4 regions of the Candidatus Pantoea symbiotica genome follow, and region 4 is predicted to be linked to each of the others. Evidence: predicted binding sites of a transcription regulator. Region 4 holds the regulator's gene; each other region holds the start of a gene.
What was found. The regulator LexA, encoded in region 4, represses DNA repair genes until DNA is damaged. The targets are predictions, from matches to a motif close to TNCTGTATGTACATACAGNA.
Positions count from the first base shown of each region.

Region 1: dinB (DNA polymerase IV) is a predicted target of LexA. The motif match lies at 2,537-2,556, and genes of this name have one in related genera.
Region 2: umuD (translesion error-prone DNA polymerase V autoproteolytic subunit) is a predicted target of LexA. The motif match lies at 2,469-2,488, and genes of this name have one in related genera.
Region 3: sulA (SOS-induced cell division inhibitor SulA) is a predicted target of LexA. The motif match lies at 3,448-3,467, and genes of this name have one in related genera.

Region 1 covers NZ_JBSZHR010000002.1:673,498-680,787, reverse strand. Annotated here, with positions in the region: gene pepD (beta-Ala-His dipeptidase) at 1-1,421, shown strand, start outside; gene dinB (DNA polymerase IV) at 1,468-2,523, opposite strand; gene dpaA (peptidoglycan meso-diaminopimelic acid protein amidase) at 2,768-3,511, shown strand; gene ACXIZX_RS03605 (class II glutamine amidotransferase) at 3,482-4,249, opposite strand; gene lpcA (D-sedoheptulose 7-phosphate isomerase) at 4,301-4,879, opposite strand; gene fadE (acyl-CoA dehydrogenase FadE) at 5,123-7,290, shown strand, end outside.
Region 2 covers NZ_JBSZHR010000002.1:1,477,439-1,484,728, forward strand. Annotated here, with positions in the region: gene umuC (translesion error-prone DNA polymerase V subunit UmuC) at 370-1,407, opposite strand; gene umuD (translesion error-prone DNA polymerase V autoproteolytic subunit) at 1,445-2,389, opposite strand; gene ACXIZX_RS07450 (ArsR/SmtB family transcription factor) at 2,738-3,073, shown strand; gene arsH (arsenical resistance protein ArsH) at 3,070-3,792, shown strand; gene arsC (glutaredoxin-dependent arsenate reductase) at 3,851-4,279, opposite strand; gene ACXIZX_RS07465 (arsenic transporter) at 4,329-5,612, opposite strand; gene ACXIZX_RS07470 (metalloregulator ArsR/SmtB family transcription factor) at 5,709-6,062, opposite strand; gene cadR (Cd(II)/Pb(II)-responsive transcriptional regulator) at 6,325-6,783, opposite strand; gene ACXIZX_RS07480 (heavy metal translocating P-type ATPase) at 7,043-7,290, shown strand, end outside.
Region 3 covers NZ_JBSZHR010000002.1:1,257,553-1,264,842, forward strand. Annotated here, with positions in the region: gene ACXIZX_RS06335 (AAA family ATPase) at 1-923, opposite strand, end outside; gene matP (macrodomain Ter protein MatP) at 977-1,444, shown strand; gene ompA (porin OmpA) at 1,518-2,585, opposite strand; gene sulA (SOS-induced cell division inhibitor SulA) at 2,936-3,427, opposite strand; gene ACXIZX_RS06355 (TfoX/Sxy family DNA transformation protein) at 3,650-4,276, shown strand; gene yccS (YccS family putative transporter) at 4,273-6,411, opposite strand; gene ACXIZX_RS06365 (YccF domain-containing protein) at 6,421-6,864, opposite strand; gene helD (DNA helicase IV) at 6,988-7,290, shown strand, end outside.
Region 4 covers NZ_JBSZHR010000002.1:79,108-86,397, reverse strand. Annotated here, with positions in the region: gene ACXIZX_RS01055 (conjugal transfer protein TraF) at 1-955, opposite strand, end outside; gene zur (zinc uptake transcriptional repressor Zur) at 1,407-1,925, shown strand; gene ACXIZX_RS01045 (CsbD family protein) at 2,001-2,213, opposite strand; gene dinF (MATE family efflux transporter DinF) at 2,378-3,700, opposite strand; gene lexA (transcriptional repressor LexA) at 3,837-4,451, opposite strand; gene ACXIZX_RS01030 (diacylglycerol kinase) at 4,557-4,925, opposite strand; gene plsB (glycerol-3-phosphate 1-O-acyltransferase PlsB) at 5,053-7,290, shown strand, end outside.

The DNA.
Region 1 (7,290 bases), 590 kb from region 4:
ATATTTTTGCCAAAATCTGTTCCATTCCGCACCCTTCTTACCACGAAGAAGCACTGGCCGAATACATTGTCGGCTGGGCAAAAGAGCAAGGTTTTTGGGTTGAGCGCGATCAGGTTGGCAACATCCTGATTCGTAAACCCGCTACCGCCGGTATGGAAAAACGCACGCCGGTGGCGCTGCAGGCGCACCTCGATATGGTGCCGCAGAAGAACAATGACACGGTGCACGACTTCACCAAAGATCCGATTCAGCCGTATGTTGATGGCGAATGGGTGAAAGCACGCGGCACCACGCTGGGCGCGGATAACGGCATTGGTATGGCGTCTGCGCTGGCGGTGCTGGCTGACAACAGCCTGATCCACGGTCCGATTGAAGTGCTGCTGACCATGACCGAAGAATCGGGGATGGACGGCGCCTTTGGTTTACAGCCGAACTGGCTGCAGGCCGACATTCTGATCAACACCGACTCGGAAGAGGAAGGTGAGATCTACATGGGTTGCGCCGGTGGTATCGACTTCATCACCACCTTACCACTGACGCGTGAAGCGATTCCTGCGGGCTATGAAACCCTGAAGCTGACGCTGAAAGGCCTGAAAGGCGGTCACTCCGGTGCCGACATTCATCATGGTCTCGGCAACGCCAACAAACTGCTGGCACGCTTCCTCGCGCTACACGCGCGTGAACTCGATGTGCGTTTGATCGAATTTACCGGCGGTACGCTGCGTAACGCTATCCCGCGTGAAGCTTTCGCTACGCTGGCGATCGACAGCCATAAAGTTGACGAACTGAAATCGGCTGCGGCCCATTTCCAGGCAACGCTGCTGAACGAACTGGGCGTGAAAGAGAAGAACATCGCCGTTGTCGCTGAGTCGCTGGCGCATCAAGGCCAGGCGCTGAACGCTGACAGCCGCGATCGTTTCCTCAACCTGCTCAACGCCACACCAAACGGTGTGATCCGTAACTCCGACGTGGCGAAAGGCGTGGTGGAAACCTCGCTCAACGTTGGCGTGGTGACTATGGACCAGAGCAATGCCGAAATCATCTGCCTGATTCGTTCACTGATCGATACCGGCAAAGATTGGGTGGTTGAAGTTCTGACCTCGCTGGCCGAACTGGCCGGGGCGAAAAGCGCACCAAAAGGCGGCTATCCGGGCTGGCAGCCTGATGCCGATTCACCGGTGATGGCGCTGACGCGTAAAACCTACGAAGCGCTGTTTGGCAAAACGCCGAACATTCAGGTGATTCACGCCGGTCTGGAGTGTGGTCTGTTCAAAAAACCGTATCCGAACATGGATATGGTTTCGATTGGCCCAACCATCACCGGCCCGCATTCGCCGGATGAGCAGGTTCACATTGAAAGCGTGGGTCTGTACTGGAAACTGCTGACTGCGCTGCTCAGCGTGGTGCCAGAAAAAGCGTAAGTTTTGAATTTCGCGACAAACCCGGCTTCGGTCGGGTTTTTTATGCCTACAACCCCAGCACCAACTGCCGCTCCAGCTGAGGATCCACCATCGTGACATGCAATCCCACCAGCCGTACGCCGCGCCCTGCTCTGCGTTCGTCCCACGCCTGACGTGCAATCGTGATCATGTCTTCTTTATTCAGCACCGACCAGACATGCTCCTGCGTGGTTTGCTGGAAATCATTGAACTTGAGTTTCACACCTTGCCGGGCGATCTGTTTATCCGGCTTGATGGCGGTTAAGCGGCGATCCAACTCAGCATAGAGAAAATCAATAATCTCCAGACACTGCTCCCAGCTGTGAATGTCTTCCATTAGCGTGCGTTCAACGCCAAGCGATTTGCGTTCGCGCTCAACCACCACATTGCGCTCATCAACGCCGTTGCTGCGCTCCCACAAGATGCGGCCAAACTTGCCAAAGCGTTTGAGCAGCAAAGCCAGATCGGCACGCTGCACATCAGCGCAGGTACGCAATCCCATCTCTTCCAGCTTTTTGGTCGCCACTTTACCGACGCCAGGAATTTTGCTCAGCGGCAGCGTGAGTAAAAAATCGGACATCGCGTCAGGCGTTATCACATATTGCCCGTTGGGTTTGTTGAGATCGGAGGCGATCTTGGCGAGGAACTTGATCGGCGCGATCCCGGCTGAAGCGGTTAACCCGGTTTCACGCAGAATATCAGCGCGAATCGCCTGCGCCATTAAGGTCGCCGAACCGTGGCAATGCAGGCTATCGGTAACATCCAGATAGGCTTCATCCAGTGAGAGCGGTTCAATCAGCGAGGTGTAACGCGAGAAGATGTCGCGGATTTGGCGGGAGGCTTCTTTATAGGCATCGAAGCGGCCAGGCAGCAGCCGCAGATGCGGGCAAAGTTTGAGCGCCATGCCGGTCGGCATTGCGCTGCGCACGCCATATTTGCGGGCTGGATAGTTAGCAGTACTGATCACACCACGCTGCACGCGACTGCCGCCAATGGCGATCGGAATATCACGTAAAGAGGGATCGTCGCGCATCTCAACCGCTGCGTAAAAGCAGTCCATATCGACATGAATAATTTTGCGCATACGCCCTCCTGAGCACTGGATAAGTATACAGCAGCGAAAAATATCGGCAATAATTGTTGAGAGAGAGATTAAAGTTTACAAATTAGTGGTCGTATTCCTTTTAGGAACGCGCCATTTTCTCGGACACTGGCTTGATTAAAAGCCAGACAATGTTAATGTTGCGCTGCGATAGCGGATATTTCCGATAATGCAATACCCGGACGCTCAGCGTCATCGTCTCTCTTCAATTCAAGGTATCTACAGAATGGGCAGAATCGCATTAACGCTTGCGATGATTCTTATGCCAGTCCTTAGCTGGGCAATTAACCCCGAGCCTACGCAACCGCTGGCTCCGGTGAGCAAAGAGTTAAAGAAACAACTAATTGGCACCCCCGTTTTTATTCAGATTTTCAAGGAAGAGCGTACGCTGGAACTGTACGGCAAAATCGGTAATGAATATCGTCTGCTGGACAGCTATCGCATCTGTAATTTCTCTGGCGGTTTAGGACCTAAACGTCGTCAGGGCGATTTCAAAAGTCCGGAAGGCTTTTATAACGTCAAGCTGAATCAGTTGAAACCGGATAGCCGTTTCTATCGCGCTATTAACACCGGTTTCCCGAATCAATACGATCGCGCTAAAGGTTATGACGGTAACTATTTAATGATTCACGGTGATTGCGTATCGATTGGTTGCTACGCGATGACCAATGCGTCAATGGATGAGATCTTCACCTACACCAACGCCGCATTGCGCAATGGTCAGCAAGAAATTCAGGTCAACATCTATCCGTTCCGTATGACCGACAGCAATATGCAGCGTCATAAATACTCGACCTACATTAACTTCTGGCGTGAACTGCAGCCGGGCTATGCGTACTTTGCCAAGTACCGTGTGCCGCCAACGGTGAATGTGACGGCCACCGGCCAATATGCGGTGAACAGCACGCCGGTGATCGCTACACCGGATGCTGCCTCGAAATCATTCCTGGCGCTCACCCAGGCAAAATAATGCCCACTCGCCTGGCACTATCCGGTGCCAGGTTTCATTGCCTGTCAGCGGTTGCGTGGCAATCACCGTCACCACATCCTGCGGCGTCGTCTGCTGCTGAAAATCAATCTCCACATCCTGATCGAGCAGCGTGGCTTTGCCAAACGGCGCACGGCGCGTAATCCAGTAGAGATTGGTCGAACAAAACGCCATCAGGTAGCGCCCATCCGATAACAGCATGTTAAACACGCCCTTCTCACGCATTTCTGCTGCCAGCTCGGCAATGTAGCGGAACACCGCTGGCCAGTTGCCCGGCGTGCGTGGATAGCGCTCGGTCAGTTTGTGCAGCATCCAGCAGAACGCTTTCTCGCTGTCGGTTTCACCAATTGGGCGGAATGGCCCGGTATCCAACTGACGATAACCTTTAAGCTGGCCATTGTGTGCGTAGGTCCAGTTGCGGCCCCACAGCTCACGCGTGAACGGATGAGTATTCTCAAGCGACACTTCCCCGCGATTCGCCTGGCGGATATGCGCCACCACGGAATGCGATTTGATCGGGTATTCCTGCACCAAACGGGCAATCGGCGAGTTAAAGCTCGGCTGCGGATCTTTGAAGGTGCGGCACCCTTTTCCTTCGTAGAACGTGATGCCCCAACCATCTTTGTGCGGCCCGGTTCCACCGCCACGCTGCACCAGACCGGTAAAACTGAAACAGATGTCCGTGGGGACATTGGCGCTCATCCCGAGCAATTCGCACATAGCAACCGCCTTAAGTTAGATCCTCTCGCACACGGCGAGAGGAACGCATCATTACTTAACCATCTCTTTTTCAATCAACAGCATCAGGATGTGGATCACTTTGATATGAATCTCCTGAATGCGGTCGGCATAGCCAAAGTGCGGCACGCGAATTTCAATATCCGCTGAACCTGCCATCTTGCCGCCATCTTTACCGGTCAGAGTAATCACTTTCATGCCTTTCGCGCGCGCAGCTTCCACCGCTTTGATGATGTTGGCGGAGTTACCGGAGGTTGAGAGGCCCAACAGCACATCACCTTCGCGACCAACCGCTTCGATATAGCGCGAGAACACATAGTCGTAGCCAAAATCGTTGCTGACGCAAGAGAGATGGCTGACATCAGAAATGGCAATCGCCGGGTAGCCAGGACGGTTTTCACGATAGCGCCCAGTCAGCTCTTCAGCAAAATGCATGGCATCGCAGTGCGAGCCGCCGTTACCGCAGGAGAGCACCTTGCCGCCCGCTTTGAAGCTGTCGGCCAGCAGCACTGCGGCGCGCTGAATCGCGTGAATGTTGGCTTCGTCACTCAGGAAGTTGTTAAGCGTATCGGCTGCTTCATTGAGTTCTGAGCGAATAATGTCCTGATACATAGGGATGTCCTTTAGAGGAAAGATTGACCCGGCAAGTTTAACGGAATGGGGCTACGCCGCAAAGCGCCTGCATTCAGTAAAAGCGCGGCGCTTTGAGGAAGTTTGGCAGTTGTTGCGCATCGTGCAACGAATTTGTGAGATGTGTTGTAATTGCGATGTAAACAGATTGATAAATTTTGCCCCATATTCTAAACCTACACCCATAACAGGTCAGACCTCTTACTACTTATGGAGTGGTTCATTATGTTGGTTGCCTCAATCGTTGCGACGCTAATCCTGCTTAGCGTGTTGTTCTACCACCAAATTTCTCTTCAGCTGAGCAGCGTGATTCTGCTGCTGTGGACTGGCGCGCTGGCGGCCGCTGACGTGTGGACACCGTGGATGCTGCTGCCGCTAGCGATCATTCTGCTGCCGTTCAACCTGCCAGTGATGCGCCGCAGCATGTTCTCCAAACCGGCGCTGCACAGCTTCCAGAAAGTGATGCCGCCTATGTCACGCACCGAAAAAGAGGCGATCGACGCCGGCACCACATGGTGGGAAGGCGATCTGTTTCGCGGCAAACCGGACTGGCAGAAGCTGCATAACTACCCGCAGCCGCGCCTGACCGAAGAGGAGCAAGCCTTTATTGATGGCCCGGTGGAAGAAGCGTGCCGCATGGCGAACGACTTCGAAATCACCCATGAAATGGCCGATTTGCCACCGGAGTTGTGGGCGTATCTGAAACAGCATCGCTTCTTCGCCATGATCATCAAGAAAGAGTATGGCGGCCTCGAGTTCTCCGCTTATGCGCAGGCGCGTGTGCTGCAGAAACTGGCGGGCGTCTCTGGCATTCTGGCGATCACCGTCGGCGTACCCAACTCACTCGGCCCAGGCGAATTGCTGCAACATTACGGTACCGATGAGCAGAAAGATCATTACCTGCCACGTCTGGCGCGCGGTGATGAGATCCCTTGTTTTGCCTTGACCAGCCCGGAAGCGGGATCGGATGCCGGCGCGATTCCCGATACCGGCGTGGTATGTATGGGTGAATGGCAAGGTCAGCAAGTGCTGGGCATGCGCCTCACCTGGAACAAGCGCTATATAACGCTGGCACCGATCGCCACCGTGTTGGGTCTGGCGTTCAAACTCTCCGATCCGGATCATCTGCTGGGCGATACCGAAGAGCTCGGCATCACTTGCGCACTGATCCCAACGCACACGCCTGGCGTAGAGATTGGCCAGCGCCACTTCCCGCTTAATGTGCCGTTCCAGAACGGTCCGACGCGCGGTAAAGACATCTTCGTACCGATCGATTTCATCATTGGCGGCCCGTCAATGGCCGGTCAAGGCTGGCGCATGCTGGTGGAGTGTCTGTCAGTGGGTCGCGGTATTACGCTGCCTTCGAACTCAACCGGCAGCGTGAAAAGCATTGCGCTGGCGACCGGTGCGTATGCGCACATCCGCCGTCAGTTCAAAGTATCTATCGGTAAAATGGAAGGGATCGAAGAGCCTCTGGCGCGCATTGCCGGTAACGCTTACGTGATGGACGCTGCCGCGACGCTGATCACTAGCGGCATTATGCTCGGTGAAAAACCGGCGGTGCTGTCGGCGATTGTGAAGTATCACTGCACCCATCGCGGTCAGCGCGCCATTATCGACGCGATGGATATCGCTGGCGGTAAAGGCATTATGCTGGGCGAAAACAACTTCCTGGCGCGTGCTTATCAGGGCGCACCAATCGCCATCACCGTAGAAGGCGCTAACATCCTGACACGTAGCATGATTATCTTCGGCCAGGGCGCCATCCGTTGCCATCCTTGGGTGCTGGAAGAGATGAATGCCGCAGCGAAAAACGATTTGGTGACTTTTGATCGCGCGCTATTCAGCCATATTGGCCACGTTGGCAGCAATAAAGTGCGCAGCCTGTGGCTGGGCTTAACCGGCGGTCGCACCAGCGCCACGCCAACCCGCGACGCCACGCGCCGCTACTATCAGCATATCAACCGTTTGAGTGCCAACCTCGCGCTGCTGTCAGATGTGTCGATGGCGGTGCTGGGCGGCAGCCTGAAACGTCGTGAACGCATCTCGGCGCGTCTCGGCGATGTGTTGAGCCAGATGTATCTGGCGTCGGCTACGTTGAAACGCTATGAGGACGAAGGCCGCAACGAAGCTGATTTGCCGCTGGTACATTGGGGCGTACAGGATGCGCTGCATCAGGCCGAAGTGGCGATGGATGATTTACTGCGCAACTTCCCGAACCGCATGGTGGCCGGTGCGCTGCGATTGGTGATTTTCGCCGGTGGTCATCACTGCCCGGCACCATCCGATAAACTGGATCACAAACTGGCGAAACTGCTGCAATTGCCTTCCGCGACGCGTACCCGCTTGGGCCGTGGCCAGTATCTGGCACCAAGCGCACATAATCCGGCGGG
Region 2 (7,290 bases), 1.4 Mb from region 4:
AATTCAGAAACTATCCGCGCTGACTGGCGTAATGCTTGTCAGTTAAACCAACGACGAGTGCGCTGACCGGGGACACTTTTGGTCAGGCGCTGGCGCGTCTGCTGCGGCAAAAGGGCCATTCGCAGCGCTGAGGCTTTTACGTTGGGCCAGGAGCCTCACGCATGGATGCGTGAGGCAGTTCGGGGGCGGCCAGGGAAGGCCGATCCGCGAACGGTCCGTTGGCGCGACGTGGAAGCCGAAGGCACCGCGCTAGCGGCGCGAGGACGGCCCGTGACGCAGCAGATGTGTCAGAGCCCGCAACAGATTAGCTGTGGCCGTGTCAGGGCCTGAATATTGTATTGGCATGCGCGTAATTCAAGCGTGAAGCGGTTACTTCGCCACAGGAAGATCCGCCAGCCGCGTGGTGTACGCCGGTGACAGCATCTCGCGCTTCATCGACCAGGGTTTCTGAATGCCTTGCCCGGCAAACCATAGCGCGCCGCGCTGGTGGGCATTCATCTTATCGATCAGGGCCATCAGTTGGTCACTATTATGACGCGGCTGATATTCCGCAAATAGATCAAGCTGCGCCACGCCATCGCTAAAGAAATCGCCCAGCATCACGCCGCCTTTCATATAACGCTTACCGGGAACCCAGATACGATCTAAACAATTAAGCGTGGCCTGAATAATATCGCGACTGTCAGCGGTCGGCGTAATCAAGGTTTGACTGGCCGCATTGGCGTAATAAGGATGATGCGCATCGTGCGGGCTGGTGCGAATAAACGTACCGATATGACGACAATATTGCCGCTCGCTGCGCAGCTTTTCTGCGGCGCGCGCGGCGTAATTGGCGATGGCTTCGCGCATATCCTGATATTCGGTAATACGATCGCCAAACGAGCGCGAGCAGAGAATATTTTGTCGGTTGGGAATCACCTCCTCAAACGCCAGACAAGACTCGCCACATAATTCACGCACCGTGCGCTCCAGCACCACGCCGAAGTGTTTCCGGATCAGCGCGGTTGGGGTTTCTGCTAATTCCAGCGCGGTGCTAATCCCCATCAGGTTGAGCTTTTTCGATAAGCGGCGGCCCACGCCCCACACCTCTTCAACCTTGACGAGTTTCATCAACTCGCGCTGACGGCGCGGCAAAGAGAGATCCATCACGTTATCGGCTTTGGTCCAGCGTTTGGCGGCCCAGTTGGCAAGCTTGGCGAGGGTTTTGGTCGGTGCAATGCCGACACCCACGCGCAGATGGGTGTCCTGATAAATGCGGTCGCGGATATCGCAGCCTAACTGTTCAAACGTCATGCAGGCATTGATGCCGGTGACATCAACGAAGGCTTCGTCGATGGAGTACTCATCCACGCGCGTGGATATCAGCGCCAGCGTCTCCATCACGCGGCGCGACATATCGCCATTTATGTGGAATACAGATTCAACAGCTTAATTAATAACCGTCTCAGAGCACACGTGCTTTAGGAATGTCTGACCAGCGCGTGGTCCAGGCAGGGCTAAGCATTTCACGCTTCATTTTCCATTCCATGCTAATCCCCTGTCCGGCAAACCACACATTTCCCAGTCCTGACTGGTTAATGCCGTCCAATACCTTCATCAGCTGTGCGCTGTTAGCCCGTGGCCGATTATCGTCAAACAGATTTAGCTGGCTTACGCCGTTCGGCGTGAAGTTATCAAGCATAATGCCGGCTTTCATGTACCGGCGCCCCTCAAGCCAGATACGATCGAGTGACCGCATCGCAGACTCAATGATGTCCCGCGTGTCCTGTGTTGGTAGTGTCAGCTTCTCACCGGTGCTGTTTCCGTAAAACATCTCACCGCTTGCATGTGGTGACGTCCGGATAAACACGCAGATGTTGCGAGAGTACTGACATTCCCCGCGCAGCTTTTCCGCTGCGCGTGCAGCATACTGACACAGTGCCTGCTGCATGGCTGTTTTTGTAGTAATGCGCTCTCCGAAGCTGCGGCTACAGACTATCTGCTGTTTTGCCGGCGGAAGCTCTTCCGGATAGATGGCGGCGTAAGCAGGGTTCATGGGCAGCAGTGCCACCCGTGGGATCAGCTGCAGGCGCTTAACTGTGAACTCACCTCCAACCTCGGCGATGACGATGTCGCCGTGCGTGGGTGGCTCTGCGCGATCGACCACCATAACATCACCGTCATAAAGCCCCAGCTCCTGCATGCTGTTGCCACTGGCCCGTACGAAGAATGTGGACGCCCGTCTGCGAATACAGAGCTCATTCAGGTCCAGCTCTTTCTCTACATAATCCTGAGCAGGGGAGGGAAAACCAGCTGAGCAGGGATCTGCGTACAGCGGCACCTTTACCGTTGGGGTAAAAATCGGCGGCCATAACAGCGTCAGGCCCTGAGCGCAACTGACCGCTTTCATAACGCGGCGTCCCGGACGTGCTGCCGAGTACGGATTAAGAAAAAAAATGTAAAGCGCATAAAAATCCTCCTTTAAATTATACTGTTTATATGAACAGTATTATTGAGCCTGAAATTTCTGGCAAGAGGAAGCGAAACGGTTATGGCTAAAGCTGTTGTCAGATCGCTGAAATTTTACCGAAATTCTGAGCTATGGCCTTTTTATATGCGCTGCCACTGCAGCCGGGTCAACAGGGTATAAAAGGCTTTCCTTTTGAGTGCAGCCCTTTTATGGCAATAAGAGGCTTGACCATTCAGTAAGCTTTAAATTATATTTCCATTATTCTGGAAATATAGATTTGGTGATGGCATGGACATACAAAATGCTGCTAATGCTCTCAGGGAACTGGGACACGTGACGCGACTGGGAGTTTACCGTGAACTGGTGAAAGCCGGGCCTGAAGGACTGCCCGTGGGTGACATCCAGAAAAGACTGGCTATTCCTGCCTCCACGCTCAGCCATCATCTTTCTGCGCTGATGTCCGCTGGCCTCATAAGTCAGGAACGTCAGAGCCGAACCCTGTTCTGCAGGCCCTGTTATTCGCAGCTTGAGCAGCTGATGGCTTTTCTGACTGAAGAGTGCTGCGCCGGCGGCAGCGACTGCAGCCTGTTCACCGCTATTACCCTTAAAGAGACTCCATTGTGAATAACGTGAATGATGCCCTGAACAATATCGATCCGACGCTCCTGGATGCACCGCTGACGGAAGAAAAGCTGAAGGCAGCAGAGGTGGCACACCCGCCCCGCATCCTGATGCTCTACGGCTCGCTGCGTGAGCGCTCTTACAGCCGTCTCGCCACGGAGGAGGCCGCCCGGCTGCTGATGGCCATGGGCGCGGAAGTTAAAATATTCAATCCGTCCGGCCTGCCGCTGCCGGATGACGCCCCGGAGACGCACCCGAAGGTTGCAGAGCTCCGCGAGCTGGTACTCTGGTCAGAAGGCATGGTCTGGTGCTCGCCGGAGCGTCACGGTGCCATGACCGGCATCATGAAGACGCAGATTGACTGGATACCGCTGACGTCCGGTGCGGTCCGGCCGTCACAGGGAAAAACCCTTGCAGTGATGCAGGTCAGCGGCGGCTCACAGTCCTTCAACGCCGTAAATCAGATGCGCATTCTCGGGCGCTGGATGCGCATGATCACTATCCCGAACCAGTCATCCGTGGCGAAAGCCTGGGCCGAGTTTGATGAGGACGGCCGCATGAAGCCTTCTTCGTATTACGACCGCATCGTGGACGTCATGGAGGAACTGATGAAGTTCACCCTGCTGACGCGCGGGCGAAGCAACTGCCTGACCGACCGCTACAGTGAAAGGAAAGAGAGTGCCGCTCAGCTCTCAGAGCGGGTCAACCAGCGCAGCATATAAAAAAGCCGGCAGATGCCGGCTTTTTTCACACTCGTTATGTCTGCAGCCTGGTGAAAAATCAGTGGCTGACGCGGTGACCGTGCTCATCAATGACCACTTCGCCATCCTCTTTGGTAAACGCTCCCTGCTGCGGATCTGGCAGAATGTCGAGAACCGCTTCGGACGGACGGCAGAGCTTCGTTCCGAGCGGCGTCACCACCACCGGGCGATTAATAAGGATCGGATGAGCCAGCATGGCATCGAGCAGTTCGTTATCGCTGAAGCGGTCTTCTGCAAGGCCGAGCTGCTCGTACGGTTCGGTATTCTTGCGCAGCAGGGCGCGTAAGCTGATGCCCATGTCCGCAATCAGCTTCTTCAGCTCGTCGCGTGACGGCGGTGTTTCCAGATACAGAATAACCTTGGGTTCGGTGCCGCTGTTGCGGATAAGCGCCAGGGTGTTGCGGGACGTCCCGCACGCCGGGTTGTGATAAATGGTGATGTCAGTCATAAGCGGTACTCCGTAAAGGCGCTGCACAGTCGCAACACCGGGGTTAAGGTTAAACAGACAGGCGCAGGGCCAGCGCGGTCAGCGTCACAAAAAGTACCGGCAGGGTCATCACGATGCCCACGCGGAAGTAGTAGCTCCAGCTGACAGTAATGTTTTTTTGCGCCAGTACGTGCAGCCACAGCAGGGTAGCGAGGCTGCCGATGGGGGTGATCTTCGGGCCGAGGTCGCAGCCGATGATGTTGGCGTAAATCATCGCTTCCTTCACCACGCCCTGTGCGGTGCTGCCGTCAATCGAAAGCGCACCAACGAGCACGGTAGGCATGTTGTTCATGACTGATGAAAGCGCCGCCGTCAGAAAGCCGGTGCCGAGCGTTGCGCCCCAGACACCATGCTCTGCAAACCGGTTCAGGGCGGCAGAAAGGTAATCAGTTAGCCCGGCATTGCGTAGTCCGTATACCACCAGGTACATGCCCAGCGAGAAGATAACGATCTGCCAGGGCGCACCTTTCAGTACCTTTCCGGTATCAATCACATTGCCTTTCCGGGCTACCAGCCAGAGAATAAACGCCGCCACCGCGGCCACAAGGCTGACCGGCACGCCGAGTGGTTCGAGGGCAAAGAAGCCGATCAGCAGCAGGATGAGAACAATCCAGCCGGTTTTAAAGGTACGCGCATCGCGAATGGCCTCACGCGGCGCCTTCAGCTTCGCCAGGTCGTAAGTGGCCGGGATGTCCCTGCGGAAAAACAGGTGCAGCATCACCAGCGTGGCGGCCACGGACGCGATATTCACCGGCACCATCACCGAGGCATACTCGCTGAAACCCAGTTTAAAGAAGTCTGCCGTGACAATGTTCACCAGGTTCGACACGATGAGCGGCAGGCTGGAGGTATCAGCGATGAAGCCTGCCGCCATCACAAACGCCAGCGTGGCGCCCGGGCTGAAGCCCAGCGCCAGCAGCATGGCGATAACGATCGGCGTCAGAATAAGCGCTGCCCCGTCATTGGCGAACAGGGCGGCTACCGCCGCACCCAGCAGAACGATATACGTGAACAGCAACCGGCCCCTGCCGCCGCCCCAGCGTGAAACGTGCAGCGCGGCCCACTCAAAAAAGCCGGACTCATCAAGCAGCAGGCTGATAATGATGACCGCAATAAACGTGGCCGTGGCGTTCCAGACAATCTGCCAGACTACAGGAATGTCCCCGATGTGTACCACGCCGGTCAGCAGCGCCAGTGCGGCGCCGATAACGGCACTCCAGCCAATGCTGAGCCCTTTCGGCTGCCAGATCACCAGTATCAGGGTCAGGATAAAAATCGCACCCGCCAGAAACATACTCTCTCCTTCTTAATTATACCTGCCCGTTAAAGCGGGCTGCTAAGTGTACCCTGTAAATATATTCGTTTAATCGAATGTGTTTAGATAAAATTTTTACATGCAGACAGCTTTGCCGTTGGTGGTTGCGTTATCACGCTCAGCCTGCTGACTGAGATGAAGAATTTCATCCCGCTGACACAGATATGCCTGCTCAATGACCGCTGCTGCCCACGCAGGCATGTGTGGCGATAACCGGTAATGGATCCACTTGCCGTCGCGCCTGTCGATAAGCAGTCCACTCTCTCTGAGCAGGGCCAGGTGCCGCGATATTTTTGGCTGTGTTTCTTTCAGGATAGATACAAGCTCGCAGACGCAGAGCTCCCCTTTTTCGCGCAACAACAGCACCAGGCTGAGCCGGGTTTCGTCAGAAAGATTCTTAAAAAGTTGCAGGGGCAGAAGTGACGGCATAATTTCTCCTTCGTGGCGGACAGCAACAAGTCTCGTCTTCTGCAGACGAAAGGTCAATTTTATATTGATAAATTCATATATGTTGTGACGTGCTTACAGGCTTTTCTGTACAGCTTAATGAGGGAATAGCGGTTAAACGATGTCACACAGATTTTAACGGCAGCATACTTTCAGCAACCTGAATGGCCGGGCATGACGAAGTAACATCACAAAAAAAGCCTGTTGCTTTAGTGAACCGTTCTACTTACAGCAGAAAGCAGCATCAGCAAGAGTGGCTTCCGGCCAGATGACCTGCAGTGATAACCGGCACGATATCCTCAGGCTCTTCTGCCTGCTCCAGTTCGCGCAGAATACCGCAGTCCCGTGTTGCCCGGTTGGCATTGCAGTGGCTCCGGAGCTCAAACAGTTGCTTTTCCAGCATATTCAGTTCACGAATACGGGCCTGAACGTGGTTCAGATGTTCATTTATCAGGGCATTAACCTTACCGCAGTCTGCGTCAGGCTGGCTTCGCGCCTGCAGCAGCACCCGGATTTCTTCATGGGTCATATCCAGCGCCCGACAGCGCCGGATAAACATAAGCCTTTCGAGATGTGCGCTGTCGTAATGGCGGTAGTTATTAGTCTGGTCCCGCAATGCGGCCTGCAAAAGCCCCTCTCGCTCATAATAACGTACCGTCTCTACAGGACATCCCGCCTGGCGGGCCAGTTCACCAATTTTCATATCACACCTCTTCTGAGCTTGACCCTGTAGTTACATCAGGGTCTTTAATGCCAGTATACGTTATGAACGGGATAAAAAAATGAGTGACTGCTGCAGTAATAAAAAATGTGGATCAGCCGCAACCGGAGAGGAGGCGTCTGTTAAAAATACCGCCACTGCCCCGACTGAGGCTTCAGGGAAAATGCCACCAAAAACGACTCAGACCACACCGGCCTGTTGCAGCACCGGGAGCTGCTGCTCAACGGACGGACTGAGCCAGATGTCCGAACCGGTTGCAGAGCTTCCCCGCAACGATGACGTTCAGACGCGTCTGCGCATCATGCAGATGGACTGCCCGACGGAGGAGACGCTCCTCCGAAAAAAACTGGCAAAATTACCTGCCGTCAGCAATCTTGAATTCAATCTGATACAGAGGGTGCTTACCGTGACCCATACACCGCAGGCGCTGGAACCGGTTCTGCAGGCGGTGCGCTCGCTGGGTTTTGACCCGGAACCGATTGATAAAGC
Region 3 (7,290 bases), 1.2 Mb from region 4:
AACAATGGCCAGAAATCCGCTTCAGGCTGCGCTAATCCGGCTTGTTCAGCTTGGGTTAGAGTCCATTGGCACCATGATGTCATGTCGTCTTCGTCGAGAATCTGTAAGCTCTCTTCAAATTCGCTATACAGCGCCATCTCATGAACTTCTACGTCCATTTCCTGGAAGGCGGCCAGTGCATCACGATCGCCACACAGAACCAGACGCAGTTGCAGCGGTAGCGAGGGAATGGCGACGGGCAGCGGTTGACGCTCATCCTGTGAATACCAATCGAAGCGACCTTGCTCAATGCACTTGCGTAGACGTAGCCACAACAGCGGCTGTGCCAGCAAAGTATTGACCGCAAGTATTAACGTGCCGCCATTGGCACGATGCAGTAAGCCTGGTTCAGGCTGCACACGGTCTTTATATTGACGTACACATCCGAACAGTTGCTCAGCTTCAATCCAGTCGGCGAAATGCACGCCGCCCTGGCTGGTGAACGGACGATTGATATCGGTGGGCGCGAGTAGGCTAACGTTGTCGCCCATCACATGATAGTCACCACCGTAGAGAGCAATCTCATCCGGCTGGAAACGCTGCGCTGCATCGGCGATGCAGGCCAGGTAATCGCTATTTTCCTGACTGCGCAATAACAGCAGTGGAAAACCCAGGGTTTGATGATGTAAATGCGCCAGCGCATTCAGCAGACGCGGCTGAACCGCGGCAAGACTATCGCAATCTTCCAGTGAGACGTTCGAGAAAATGGATTGGTAGCGGTCGCTATCCGGCTGCAGGGCTTGCCACGTAATTTGAGTGCTGGTCAAAATATTCGCATTAGTCTGATTTAGGAAAAGCGCGATTATACAGGAATCAACCCGGTTAATCACGGCGGAGTTCCGGCCCGGATTGTGACGGCTGCAACATGTTTTTCCTTGCTGCATCCAGGAAAAAAGCTGTTATTCTTAGTTTGTTACGTGATCACGATGAGATTCCGATGAAATACCAGCAACTCGAAAATCTTGAAAGTGGATGGAAGTGGAAATACCTGGTGAAAAAGCATCGGGAGGGTGAACTGATCACCCGTCATCTTGAGCTTAGCGCGGCGCAAGCTGCGGTTGATACGTTGCTATCGATGGAAAATAGCCCGGTTGAGGTTAACGAGTGGATCGCTCAGCACATTCATCCTGATTTGGAGAATCGTCTCAAGCAGACGATACGTGCGCGCCGTAAGCGTCACTTTAATGCCGAGCATCAACATACGCGTAAGAAATCGATCGATCTGGAATATCTGGTGTGGCAGCGACTAGCGGGATTGGCACAGCGTCGCAGTAATACGCTATCAGAAACCATCGTCCAGTTGATTGAAGATGCCGAACGCAAAGAGAAGTATGCCAGCCAGATGTCTACGCTGAAGCAAGATCTGCAGGCGATCCTTGGGAATGGTGGCTCGGAAAAAGAGTAGAATTCTTTTCGTTCTCATTACATTCAGCCATAAAAAAACCCCGCCTTAGCGGGGTTTTTTACTGCGTGATAACTTAAGCCTGTGGCTGAGTTACAACGTCTTTGATACCTTTCACGTCGATTTCAACGCGACGGTCTGGCGCCAGGCAGTCGATCAGGGCATTACGGCCTTTCACGCTGTCACAGGTGTTGCCAGTAACTGGGTTAGATTTGCCCATACCGCGTGCAGAGATCTTGTTAGAAGGGATACCTTTAGATACCAGGTAATCAACTACAGACTGAGCGCGTTTCTCAGACAGTTTCTGGTTGTACTGCTCTGAACCGATGCGATCGGTGAAGCCCAGTACTACAACAGAACCGTCTTTCGGATCCATTGAGCTCAGCTGGCTGTACAGCTGATCCAGAGCCTGCTGACCTTCTGGCTTCAGAGTTGCCTTGTTGAAGGTGAACAGAACGTCAGACTTCAGAGTGAAACGCTTGGTTTCAACAACTGGCGCTGGAGCTGGAGCCGGAGCTACAACTGGCGCTGCATCTTCTTCCTGACCGAAACGGTAAGAAACGCCGACGCTCAGCATGCTGTTGTCTGGACGCGCACCAACGGTACCTGCGTCACCGATGTTGTTAACCCACTGATAGTCCAGGCGAGTCGCCCAGTTTTTGGTCAGTGCGTATTCAACACCAACAGCAGCCAGCGGAGAAACGCCGGTGTCGTGGTCGCTGTGACGAACGCCATCGGTGTTCTGAGTAGAGTCTGCACGCCATACCATGCCACCCAGACGGGTGTAGACATCGAAGTCTTCGGTGATTGGGTAGCTCAGTTTAGCAGCCAGCTGAACGCCTTGTGCTTTGAACGCGCCATTGGTCACGTTGCCTTTGTTAGGCATACGGCCCAACCAGTCGTAGCCCAGCTCGAAGCCCAGGTACGGGTTAGCTTGGTAACCTGCGAATGCACCAGCTCCCAGCTGAGATTCGTGAGTTGGACCGTCGTTGTTCGCGTAACCGTTACCGTAGTAACCAGTATCGTGATACTGAGACCAGCCCAGTTTAGCACCGGTGTACCAGGTGTTATCTTTAGGTGCGGCCTGCGCTACGGTAGCGAAGCCAGCCAGTGCCACTGCAATTGCGATAGCTGTCTTTTTCATTTTTGCGCCTCGTTATCATCCAAATAGGCAATGAGCAAAAAGGTTGCTCTTTGTGTTAATCCTTCGCCGGGTCTAAACGCTCGCTTTTGACTCTACCGAAAAAACGGAGGTTATTGAGCACCCTGGCGAGCTAAAGTCTACAACGAGATTGGAAACTTACAAGTATGATGTGACGCCGGGCAGCAAAAAAACAGCGATTTATACACACATTTTAACAAATCACCTGGCTAAATCTTCGGTATTAGAAAACAAAAAAGCGTCTAAGCCATTGTCATAGCTGGCGGGAAAAGAATCAGTAGCTTAGATGCAACTTATGCAAAAAAAATGCTGAGAAAATTCCTGGAATTTACTTAATGAAACAATTCAGACGGAATTTTTGCTGAGTTAGGTTGTCTGGAAGGGGCATATTGACGTCCGTGCGGACGCAAAATCAGACCGAGTGCTTCACCTTCCGCCGCTGCTTGTTCCAATTCTAAACGCTCTTCATCACTCAATTCGTACGGAATCCAGGCAAGAACGACGCTGTAATTACCCGTACGTAATGCCTTCACCATACTTTCCACGGTGTTAAAACGTTCAGATTCGGTGATATGCATACTCTTTTCTAACGGCAATCCCGACTGCTGCATCCAGTTACGATTCAGCTTATGTGCTGGAGTGAGCCACAGCTGCCAGCGTGATTGCTCACTCAGCTGTTTTAGTACCGGCAACAGCATAAGTTGCATCATTCCAGGTTGTTCGCTGGAACGCAGTTCAGTGATTCCACCCAGCGAAGGTTGCGCTAAGCTGGATGAAGCGAAACGATTTGAACGGTCAGCAGAGCCAGAGAAATGAGTACGCATAATTTAATCACTCAGTAATGAACTGTATGGATGTACAGTAATGGCTTCCTGGATAAAGATCAACCTCAATTTCTGAAAACGCCTCGCAATTTCTGCACAAGATCCCGCCCGCCTGCTTTTATTCATTGAACAGCTAAATCGTTTTTTTTATCTTCTAACCAGATGAATCTGCGAGCTTTTATAGGAAATTTCCCGCGCATGGAATCCATTGAAGGGGGCGTTATGAAGAGATATAACCCGGTAGTTGAGCAATCGAAAGCGCAGTTGGCAGCATTAGGTAAAATTGAATCGCGCACGCAATTTGGTGGTTATGCACTGACTGTTGAGAAGGTAATTTTTGCGTATATCAATGAGGATGCACTCTATCTTCGAGCCAGCGAGGCGCTTCACGTCTATAACGCACAGCGTTCACTGGAACCGCTGGTGTACCGTAAGCGTGGCGTGCCGGTGACACTGAGCTACTTCAAAGTGGATACGCAATTGTGGCAAAACCCTGAACAGTTATTGCAGCTGTCAGCATGTTCTCTGCGTGCCGCACAGGACGAAGCGGCTACCAGACTTGTCTCGCTGCGTCTGAAAGACCTGCCGAATTTAAGCCTGCGATTGGAGCTGATGCTGCATAAGGTAGGGATCAGTTCGGTGCAATTGCTGTGTGAAACAGGGTCGCGACAAAGCTGGCTGAAACTGCGGGCGGTGAATAAGCACATTGGGTTAAAAACGCTGTTGGCGCTGGAAGGTGCAATATCAGGACATCATGAAGCAGCGTTACCCAGCGCAATCAGGCAAGAGCTTTATACCTGGTATCTAAAAATGCTCCGCCAGCACGCGGCGGAGCATCAACCGCTTTAATCGTTGACGAGGGTACGGCGTAGACGGGCGATTTCAGGCAGCAGCGCGACTAACAAGCCCAATTGCTGAATCACTAGTGGTGCGCGTGTATCCGGGCTGTTTTTCATCTCGCTCATGCGTTGCATTAGCGCCTGCTGCATCTCAGTAGCTTGAGCATCCGTAACCCGGTCGATCTGCAGCACATCCTCAATAAAGCAGACGGCGTCATCCAGTAAGGTAAGTAAGGTGCTATCCGCGAGATGTTCGCGGTGCGCTCCCAATGCGGAGATATAGCTGAGGAAGGAGTGGTTCAGGCACAGCAGTCGAAACGCATTCTCACGTAGCGGTTGTTGTAGCTTGAGTTCACCACTGATGTTTGACACGACTGACGCTAGCTCGGCATCGGCGTTATGCGCATCGCGACGTGCCACGCGATAAGCAAGACGATTGTCTTTGCCTTGATGGTATTGCTCCATAATCGCATCCAGATAGCGGCAGTTGGCATTCAGTGTGCGATCGGCAACGGCAGTGATTTTGCGAAAACGCCAGTCTGGCCAGACAAAGGCCACGGCCAGCCACGCCAGACCGCAGCCCAGTAAGGTATCCACCACGCGCGGCAGCGCCACTTCAAAACCTTCGCCGAGCAAATTGAAGCACAGTAGAACCAGCAAAGTGATAAACAAGGTGGCTTGCGCATACTGAATCTGGCGGAAGGCGAAGAACAGCACGCCGCTCAGTACAATCAGCACCAGTTGGCCTTCAATCGAGGGCACCAGCCACAAGACCGGCAGGCCGATGGCAATGCCGGCTAAGGTGCCGCCAATACGCAATGCAAGGCGTCGTCGAGTGGCGTTGTAGTTGGGTTGGCAGACAAACAGGCTGGTCAGCAAGATCCAGTAACCGCGATCGACGCCGGTGATTTTAATGAAGGCGTAGCCAACGCACAGCACCAGCGACATACGCACCGCATGACGGAACAGGGCAGATTGCGGGCTAAGATGGCGACTGAGGCGCAAGCGGATATCCGCCCAGCCGCTGAGTCCTTCCCGTGACAGATGGTGATCGCTCTGCGGGGATGGTTCGGCCAGCATCTGTTCTGATTCAATCGACGCCAGTTGCGCATCAATAGCACGCAGATTACGCAGCAGCCAAAACAGCGCGTGAATGTGTGGATCCTGCGGCTCATTCTGTTGAAGACGTTGCAGTGCGGTTTCCAGACGTTCGAAGGTGCGTTCAAAATGGCTGTCGTGATGCCACGACTGACGCAGCAAAATGGTCTCCGCCAGTTGCCTACAGGCACGCGCTTGCATATTCATCAGGCGCTGGAAACGGAACAGCACTTCGTTGTAACGCCAGTTATCACGCAGCAAATGGTATTGCAGATGCGAGGAGCTGGCGCGCTCATGAATATCCTGCGCGACAAAATAGTAGTGCAAGCTGCGGCGTGTGCTGCGTGAACCGCGATCACCACGCAAACGGCTTTGAATAGTACTTTTGGTGAGATTCAGCTGTGCCACCAACTGGCTGTTAACCATCGCCGTGGCAACCAGCGTAGCGTCATCCTGATCGCCGCCGTCGGGATCAAACAGGTTCGCTTTGGCTTCCAGATAGCGCGCCAGCTGGGAAAAACTGCCTGCCAGCTGCTCCTGAACCGGGCGCACCGGGAACATCAAATGACCGATAAAGGTCAGCAAGTTGTACCAAAGGGCACCGATCAACAGCAGCGCTGGCTGCATCCACCATTGTGGGAATAAACCGATGCCCAGCATGGTGTAAACCGCAATCAGCAGCGCACCAAAGGCGATGGTGGCATAACGCTGTCCCAACGCACCGAGCAAAATAAAGCCCCAGCTGGAAAGCGCCAGACCCAAACCGAATGCCCACGGATGGGGAAACAACAGTTCCACCGACACCGAAGCAATACAGAAACACACCAGCGTGATCAACAGATTGCGCACACGCCCAATCCAGCGATCGTCGAGATCCGCCAGCGCCGCAGCGACTACACCCAGCGTCAGCGGAATGGTCCACTCGATTTGGTGCAGCCACCACGGCACCGCCGCGCATCCGGTTAAGGCAAAGAAGATGCGCAGCAAATAGCGCAGGCTGCTGTTAAACAGATAACGTCGCCAGCCTGGCAAGGCGTCATGAATCATTTAACGGCCTCAGTAACGGCGACGCGCATTGGCTTCACGCGCGGCCTGCGCTTCTTCAACGGAGACCACGCGACGGCCCACCGGCCACAGCGCAATCGCGGCGATTTTGAAGTTGGCGATGCCAACTGGAATGCCGATGATAGTCAGACACTGCACGATACCGGCCGAGATATGCGCCAGACACAGCCACCAGCCAAACAGAATCAGCCAGAAGATGTTGAGGAAGGTGCCGCCAGTATTCATCACATGGCTTTTGCTGTCGGGGCGCAGCACATCGACATGCACCGCTTCGTTGCCAAAAGGCAGCAGAGACAGCTTGGTGATTTCCCAGCAGGAACGCGTCAACGGCAGCGTGAAAATCAGTACGATGCTCACCAGCGTGGCGAAAAGCCAGCTGAGGGTGGTGAAGAAGCCGCCGAGAATGAAATTAAGAATATTAAGTACGGTACGCATAAACGTGTTTTTCCTTTTGCAATCCGCAATATGTGGCGCCAAGTTTAGCTCTTTTTAAGGCTGGAGCGCCAAGAGTCTGACAGGTAAACTGCGCGATATCGAATTCCACATGACGGTGCGGACATGGAACTGAAAGCAACATCAATGGGTAAACGTCTGGCACAGCATCCCTATAATCGGGTGCGCTTGCTGGCCGCCGGCGTGGAAGTCAGTGGCGATCGCCATGAATATCTGATTCCGTTTAACCAGCTGCTCAACATTGCCTGCAAGCGCGGCATGGTGTGGGGCGAACTGGAGTTTCTGCTGCCAGATGAGAAAGTGGTGCGCCTGCATGGCACCGAATGGCAGGAAACGCAGCGCTTTTTCCACTACTTGCAGCACGCCTGGCAGCAGTGGAGCCAGGAGATGAGCGAGGTGAGCGCCGAG
Region 4 (7,290 bases):
GTCCGGTCGTAACCAGTGGACGTATTTGGTAAGTATCGCGGTAGCCGTTCACCTCTTTGGTGTCGATATCGCGCGAGATCAGGTTTTGCCCGGTCACACCGAAGGTCCAGTTCTCACCGAAATCCGTTGCAACGCCAGCATCCATGTTGAAACCGGTATCGCTGCTGCGATAGCGGCTGTTGTTGATATCGCTCTTGTCGTAGTTGTAGATACTCGCGGTGTAATTATACAGCCAGGTTTTCTGCAGCTTTGGCGTCACGCCGACAGAAACCGGATGGCCAGCAATCGAGAACTCATGCGCGACTGACACACCATAATCGGTGACCAGAGCCGCCAAGCCATTGGCGCTAGAGCGCAAGTTATCTTCATCACCTGGAACAGGAATTCTTGACCCATCGGCAACAGCGCGCAGGTAGGCAATATCGCTATCCGCTACGTTGGCGCGCACGTGCGCAGTACCGTACGCCTTAGTGATAAAGGCAAAAGGTAAGGTTTCATTTGGAACGGTGACGGCCAGGGCTACGCCCGCCGTTGCGTTGGCTTTATTGCCGCGCAGATCGCTGAGCTGGTTAGCCATATCGCCCGCGGCAGCCTTCAACTGCGGGTAACCATTGAGGTAATCGGCAAAGGTCAGGTTATCGATTACGTCCTGATAACGATCAACGGTATCAGTGATGTCATCGACGCGATCGATCAATTTGTCTTTATCAGTAACCTGTGCACCGGCTGAAGGAAAAATGATGCTGACGTTATCTTCAGGTTGCGCTTTGGTCATCAATGCTGGGTTAGCCAGCACTGCGGAACTCCAGGTGGAAGAGGCTACGCCGGTACCGCCCATTGCGTCGTTACGCGCGTCATACCATGTACCTGCTGCCAGAGCTGAGGAAGAAAGAAAAACTGCATTCAAACCAACAAGATAAGCTACTTTTTTGTGCCTGAATATTGTCTTCACCATGAGCCTGCCATCACCTTTGAAATGTCGCTGAATCACTCACCGACTGAAAGTTTAGTTAGCCGCTATTCTGAACCCTGGCTAACGCTTCATTGCTGTGAATTAAAAGGAAATAGCACTGCTATTCGCAGAATTGGATGCGTAAGCACCATTCCGCTGTGTTTTTATGCAGAAAAATTAACAGTGAGTAAATTGATACCAGAAATTACTTAAGACCTTTTGAACCATAGACGCTAACCCGGTGAGTTGCAAAGCAAAATCCATGCAGCCGTTGCGCTGCCTGGCGGTACGCATTTTTCAGGAATGTTGATTGCAACAAAATTGATCGGAAAACAGGAAGGGTAATCGATTGATTGGTGGGAATTTTCTGTAGGAATTTAAGTAAAATAAGCAATCACAGCAGCGTAAAAATTTGTGTGATAAAATAACATCACCTGCAACCCGGAGAATGCCTATGTCAAACCTCACGCCAGAACAACTTCTTACCCAGGCTGAATCACTTTGCCTTGATCGCGGCGTGCGCCTCACCACTCAGCGCGCGGAAGTGCTGCGCTTGATGGCAGAGCAGAATGGTTCGATAAGCGCTTACGATTTGCTGGATCAGCTGCGTGTCAGTGAACCGCAAGCTAAACCGCCCACCATTTATCGCGCGCTGGATTTCCTGCTAGAACAGGGATTTATTCATCGCGTTGAGTCGAATAACAGTTATGTGGTTTGTCATCATTTTGATGAGCCGGCACATACTTCAGTGATGTTGGTGTGTGACGGTTGCGCGGCAGTGACTGAAAAACATGCTCATGGTGTGGAAAAGACCATTGCTTCGTTAGCGGATCAGGCGGGATTTTCTCTGCGTCATACTGTAATTGAGGCGCATGGCCTGTGTGAGAACTGCGCAGAAGTGGCAGCTTGCACGCATCATGAAAGTTGCGAGCATGACCATCAGGTTGAGGGGAAAAAACGGGTAAGAAAATAGAGAGGCACATCCTTGTGCCGGGCCAATCACTACGCTAAATGATTGGCGGGTAGGAGCATATTCATTAAGGGGCGATTACCAGCGGTAATCTTTATTGGTGCTTTCCCAGTCCTTAACTTCTTGCTCGGCCTGGTCTTTCGCATAACCGTAGCGCTCCTGGATTTTACCGACCAACTGATCGCGTTTACCTTCGATCACCGTCATGTCGTCATCCGTAAGCTTGCCCCACTTCTCTTTAAATTTCCCTTTAAACTGCTTCCAGTTTCCGCTCGCTTCGTCTTTGTTCATAACAATCCTCCACTTCATCCTGAGTGAGATAGATACATCGCCTATCTATCTGGCGATATACCCACACAACGCGCTACTCATGTGCGCCGTATAAGGTAATTGTAGTAGCCGTTTCGCAGTTTGTAGAGAATTACAGATTAATCTGTAGGTTACGCTTCGCTTATTCAGGCGTTGAACCAGCTATCACGTTGCCAGTGACCGCGCCAGATCAGCCACAGCGTCAGTCCGCGTAGCGCCAGGAACACCGTCACTGCCAGCCATAAACCGTGATTGCTGAGCCACGGCAATGTGAGCAGCGATACACCGTAGCCGAGTGCCGCCATCACCATGCTGTTACGCATCTCACGGCCGCGCGTCGCGCCGATAAACATGCCATCCAGCAGATAACACCACACGCCAACCAGCGGCAGAATCACCTGCCAAATCAGATAGCGATCGGCCATCTCGCGTAGCGCTTCCAGTGACGTCAGCATCGCCACAATCTGCGGACCGGTGAACGCATAAATCAGCGCAAAGATTGCTGCAACGAAGCAAGCCTGACGACAAGCCGCATGCCAAATCAGCAACAGCCGACTGCGATCTTTGGCCCCAACCGCTTCACCCGAACAGGCTTCAACCGCGTAGGCAAATCCATCCAGCGCGTATGCGGTAAAAGTGAGGAACATCAACAGTACCGCATTGACCGCCACCACATCCGGGCCAATTCGAGCACCAAGGATGGTGAGTGAGGCGAAGCAAATTTGCAGCATTAAAGAGCGCAGCATAATGTCGCGATTGAGGCGGAATAGCCGCGCCGCATCGCCGCACCAGCTACTTTTAAGCAGAGTAAAGTGGATACCGCGCATTTTCAGCACGCGCGCTACCATCCACAAACCCACGCCCAGCGTGACATATTCTGCCAGCGCGGTAGCCGCCGCCGCGCCAGCCACACCCCAATGCAGTTTGAGGACGAACAGCAGATCAAGCAGGATATTCACCAGATTGCCGATGATCAGCAGCACCATCGGCGCCCGCGCATACTGCACGCCCAGCAGCCAGCCAAGAATAACCAAATTGGCTAAGGTTGCGGGCGCACTCAGCCAGCGAATCTCAATAAAGATTTTCGCCTGCTGCTGCACTTCCGGGCTGCCGCCCATTAAAGCTGCCGCCAGGCTGCTTACCGGCGTTCGCAACACCATAAACAGCACGCCAAAAACCAGCGCAATCAGCAGCGGTTGCGTTAAGGCGCGCGCCAGCGCGGTTTTGTCATTGGCGCCAAATGCCTGAGCGGTCAATCCGGTAGTGCTCATGCGCAGGAACAGCAGAAGCATAAAGATGAAGCTGGTCGCTGTTGTGCCCACGGCGACGCCCCCGAGATAAATCGGGCTATCGAGATGACCAATAACAGCGGTATCCACCACGCCCAGTAACGGGACGGTGATATTTGACAGAATCATCGGCAGCGCTAGCCGCCAGAGTGTTTTATCTGAAGAGGAAAACAGCTGCATCAGCCCATTCCGTTGTGTGCGGTAATCAGCGTAATGGCGCCAGCGTGAGCCGCAGAAAGAGTCACAGAGAAGTAAAACAGCAGACTGCGGTCAGCGCAAATTCACACCGCCGCAGTTGGGGAGGATCAGAAACTGATCAGAGCCACTCGCCGTTGCGTACAATCCCAACAGCTAAACCTTCAACAGTTAGTGACTGCTCACGGGTATCAACAACAATCGGTTGGAAATCGGTGTTTTCCGGCAGCAGATGAACAATCGCGCCCTGCTTTTTCCAGCGTTTCACGGTGACTTCATCATCAATGCGCGCCACGACAACCTGGCCGTTACGCACTTCCTGCGTTTTATGCACCGCTAACAGATCGCCATCCATAATGCCGATATCTTTCATCGACATACCGCTTACACGCAGCAGGAAATCGGCACTTGGTTTGAACAGATTCGCATCCACCTGATAGTGGGCTTCAATATGTTCCTGCGCCAGCAAGGGTTCACCGGCAGCGACACGGCCAATCAGCGGCAGCCCCTCGCTCGGTTCTTCTTCCATTAGCAAACGAATCCCGCGCGATGCGCCGGAAACAATTTCAATTACGCCTTTACGCGCCAGCGCTTTCAGATGCTCTTCAGCAGCATTGGGCGAGCGAAAACCCAGTTGCGCAGCAATTTCCGCACGCGTTGGCGGCATGCCCGTCTGGTTAATATGGTCGCGAATCAGGTCATAGACCTGTTGCTGCCGTGCAGTTAACGCTTTCATCCCGCCCCCTGGTTGTTTATACAGTCGCTGTGAGTATATACAGGTATTCGCGAAATGAAAACCGTAACAGAGGGAAAAATCAGCGGTTTGATGAATCTGGAATCCCTATCTCAAATGCGTCCAGAGCAGCGCGATCCAGACGAACAGAGCCAGTAAGATAGTCAGCAATACGGCAGCCGATCCCATATCTTTGGCGCGGCCCGCGAGCGGATGTTGTTCCTGCCCGATGCGGTCAACCACCGCTTCGATAGCGCTATTAAGGATCTCAACGATAATAACCAGCACTACCGAGCCAATCATCAAGATGCGGGAAAGGGTATCTACATCCAGCCAGCAGGCCACGAGAATGGCCACCAGCGCGGCGACAGCTTCCTGCCGAAATGCGGCTTCGTGCTGCCATGCGGCACGCAGGCCCTGCCAGGAATAACCGGCTGCTTTCACTATTCTTACTAAACCGGTGACGTTATTTGCCATGTCTATGGAACCCTTGATCTATTTTGACGTCAATGTGTGGGCAGTATGAGGCGGCAGAGCCACAGACCTTCGCTGCGCTTTCTGGTATGCTTGCCGCGCTTTGCTAACAAGAGGCTTAAAGTTGTCTATGTCAGGTTGGCGTAAACTCTATTACAAATTATTGAATTTACCACTCTCTATTTTGGTAAAAAGTAAGGTCATTCCGACCGATCCCGTCTCTGAACACGGGATCGATCCGACACGTCCGGTGATGTATGTTTTGCCTTATGATTCAAAGGCTGACTTGCTCACGCTGCGTGCTCAATGCCTGAAACATGATCTGCCCGATCCACTGGCTCCGCTGGAGATCGATGGCACCCTGCTGCCGCGCCACGTGTTTATTCACGATGGTCCGCGCGTAATTCCCTATTTCGTGGCCAATCCCGAATCGGTGAAGCTGTTCCACGATTATCTGGATTTGCACCGCAGTAACCCGCAACTCGACGTGCAAATGCTACCGGTCGCGGTGATGTTTGGTCGTGCGCCGGGACGTGAAACATCCGGTGAATCCACGCCGCATCTGCGTGTGCTGAATGGCGTGCAGAAGTTCTTCGCCATTCTGTGGCACGGCCGCGACAGCTTTGTACGCTTCTCGCAAACCGTTTCGCTACGCCAGATGGCGACCGAACACGGCACCGATAAGTCGATTGCGCAGAAGCTGGCTCGCGTGGCGCGTATTCACTTTGCTCGCCAACGTCTGGCTGCGGTCGGCCCGCGTCTGCCTGCACGTCAGGATCTCTTCAACAAACTGTTACAGTCCAAAGCGATTGAAAAAGCGGTAGAAGATGAAGCGCGCAGCAAAAAGATTTCGCATGAGAAAGCCCAGCAGAACGCCATCGAAATGATGGAAGAAGTGGCGGCCAACTTCTCTTACGAAGCGATTAAAGTCACTGACCGCGTGATGGGCTGGCTGTGGAGCCGCCTGTATCAGGGCATCAACGTGCATGGCGGTGAGCGCGTGCGTCAGCTGGCGCAGGATGGTCATGAGATTGTCTATGTGCCCTGCCACCGCAGCCACATGGATTATCTGCTGCTCTCCTACGTGCTTTATCATCAAGGTCTGGTGCCGCCGCACATTGCTGCGGGTATCAACCTGAACTTCTGGCCTGCCGGCCCGATTTTCCGTCGTCTGGGCGCGTTCTTTATTCGTCGTACTTTTAAGGGCAACAAACTCTACTCCACCGTGTTCCGTGAATATCTCGGCGAGCTATTTAGCCGTGGTTACTCCGTTGAATACTTTGTGGAAGGCGGACGTTCGCGTACTGGCCGTTTGCTGGACCCGAAAACCGGCACCCTGTCGATGACGCTGCAAGCGATGCTGCGCGGCGGCAGTCGTCCTATCACCTTCGTGCCGATCTACATCGGTTACGAGCACGTGATGGAAGTGGGCACGTATGCCAAAGAGCTGCGTGGCGCGGCCAAAGAGAAAGAGAGCTTCCTGCAGATGGTACGCGGCTTGCGTAAGCTGCGCAATCTGGGTCAGGGCTACGTTAACTTCGGCGAACCGCTGCCGTTGATGAACTACCTGAACAAAAACGTGCCGGAATGGCGTGATGCGATTGATCCTATCGAACCGCAACGCCCTGCGTGGATGACACCTGCCGTGAATGACATTGCGGCGAAGCTGATGGTACGCATCAACGAAGCCGGTGCGGCTAACGCCATGAACCTGTGCGTGACTGCGCTACTGGCATCACGTCAGCGTTCACTAACCCGCGAACAGCTGATTGAGCAGTTAGAGTGCTACACCCAACTGCTGCGCAACGTGCCGTATTCGCCGGAAGCCACGGTGCCCGATATGAGCGCCGAAGCGCTGCTTGATCACGCGATGGGCATGAACAAGTTCGAGACCGAGCAAGACAGTATTGGCGACATCATCATTTTGCCGCGCGAGCAGGCGGTGCTGATGACCTACTATCGCAACAACATCCATCACATGTTGGTGATGCCGTCGCTGATTGCCGCCATCGTGCAGCAACACCGTGAAATTAGCGAAGCTGAGCTGCTGCGCCAGGTTAGCCTGGTGTATCCGATGCTGAAGAGCGAACTGTTCCTGCGCTGGGACAAGGCGGAATTACCTGCCCTGCTGAACGCACTCTGTTCAGAGATGGCACGTCAGGGGCTGATTACGTTGCAGGATGGTCAGCTGAAAATGACGCCAGCACGTCACCGTTCGCTGCAACTGTTGGCGGCGGGTATTCGTGAGACGCTACAGCGCTTCGCGATTACCTTCGCTATCCTCAGCGCGAAACCGGCCATCAACCGTGGCACGCTGGAGAAAGAGAGCCGCACGCTGGCTCAGCGTCTTTCTGTGCTGCACGGCATC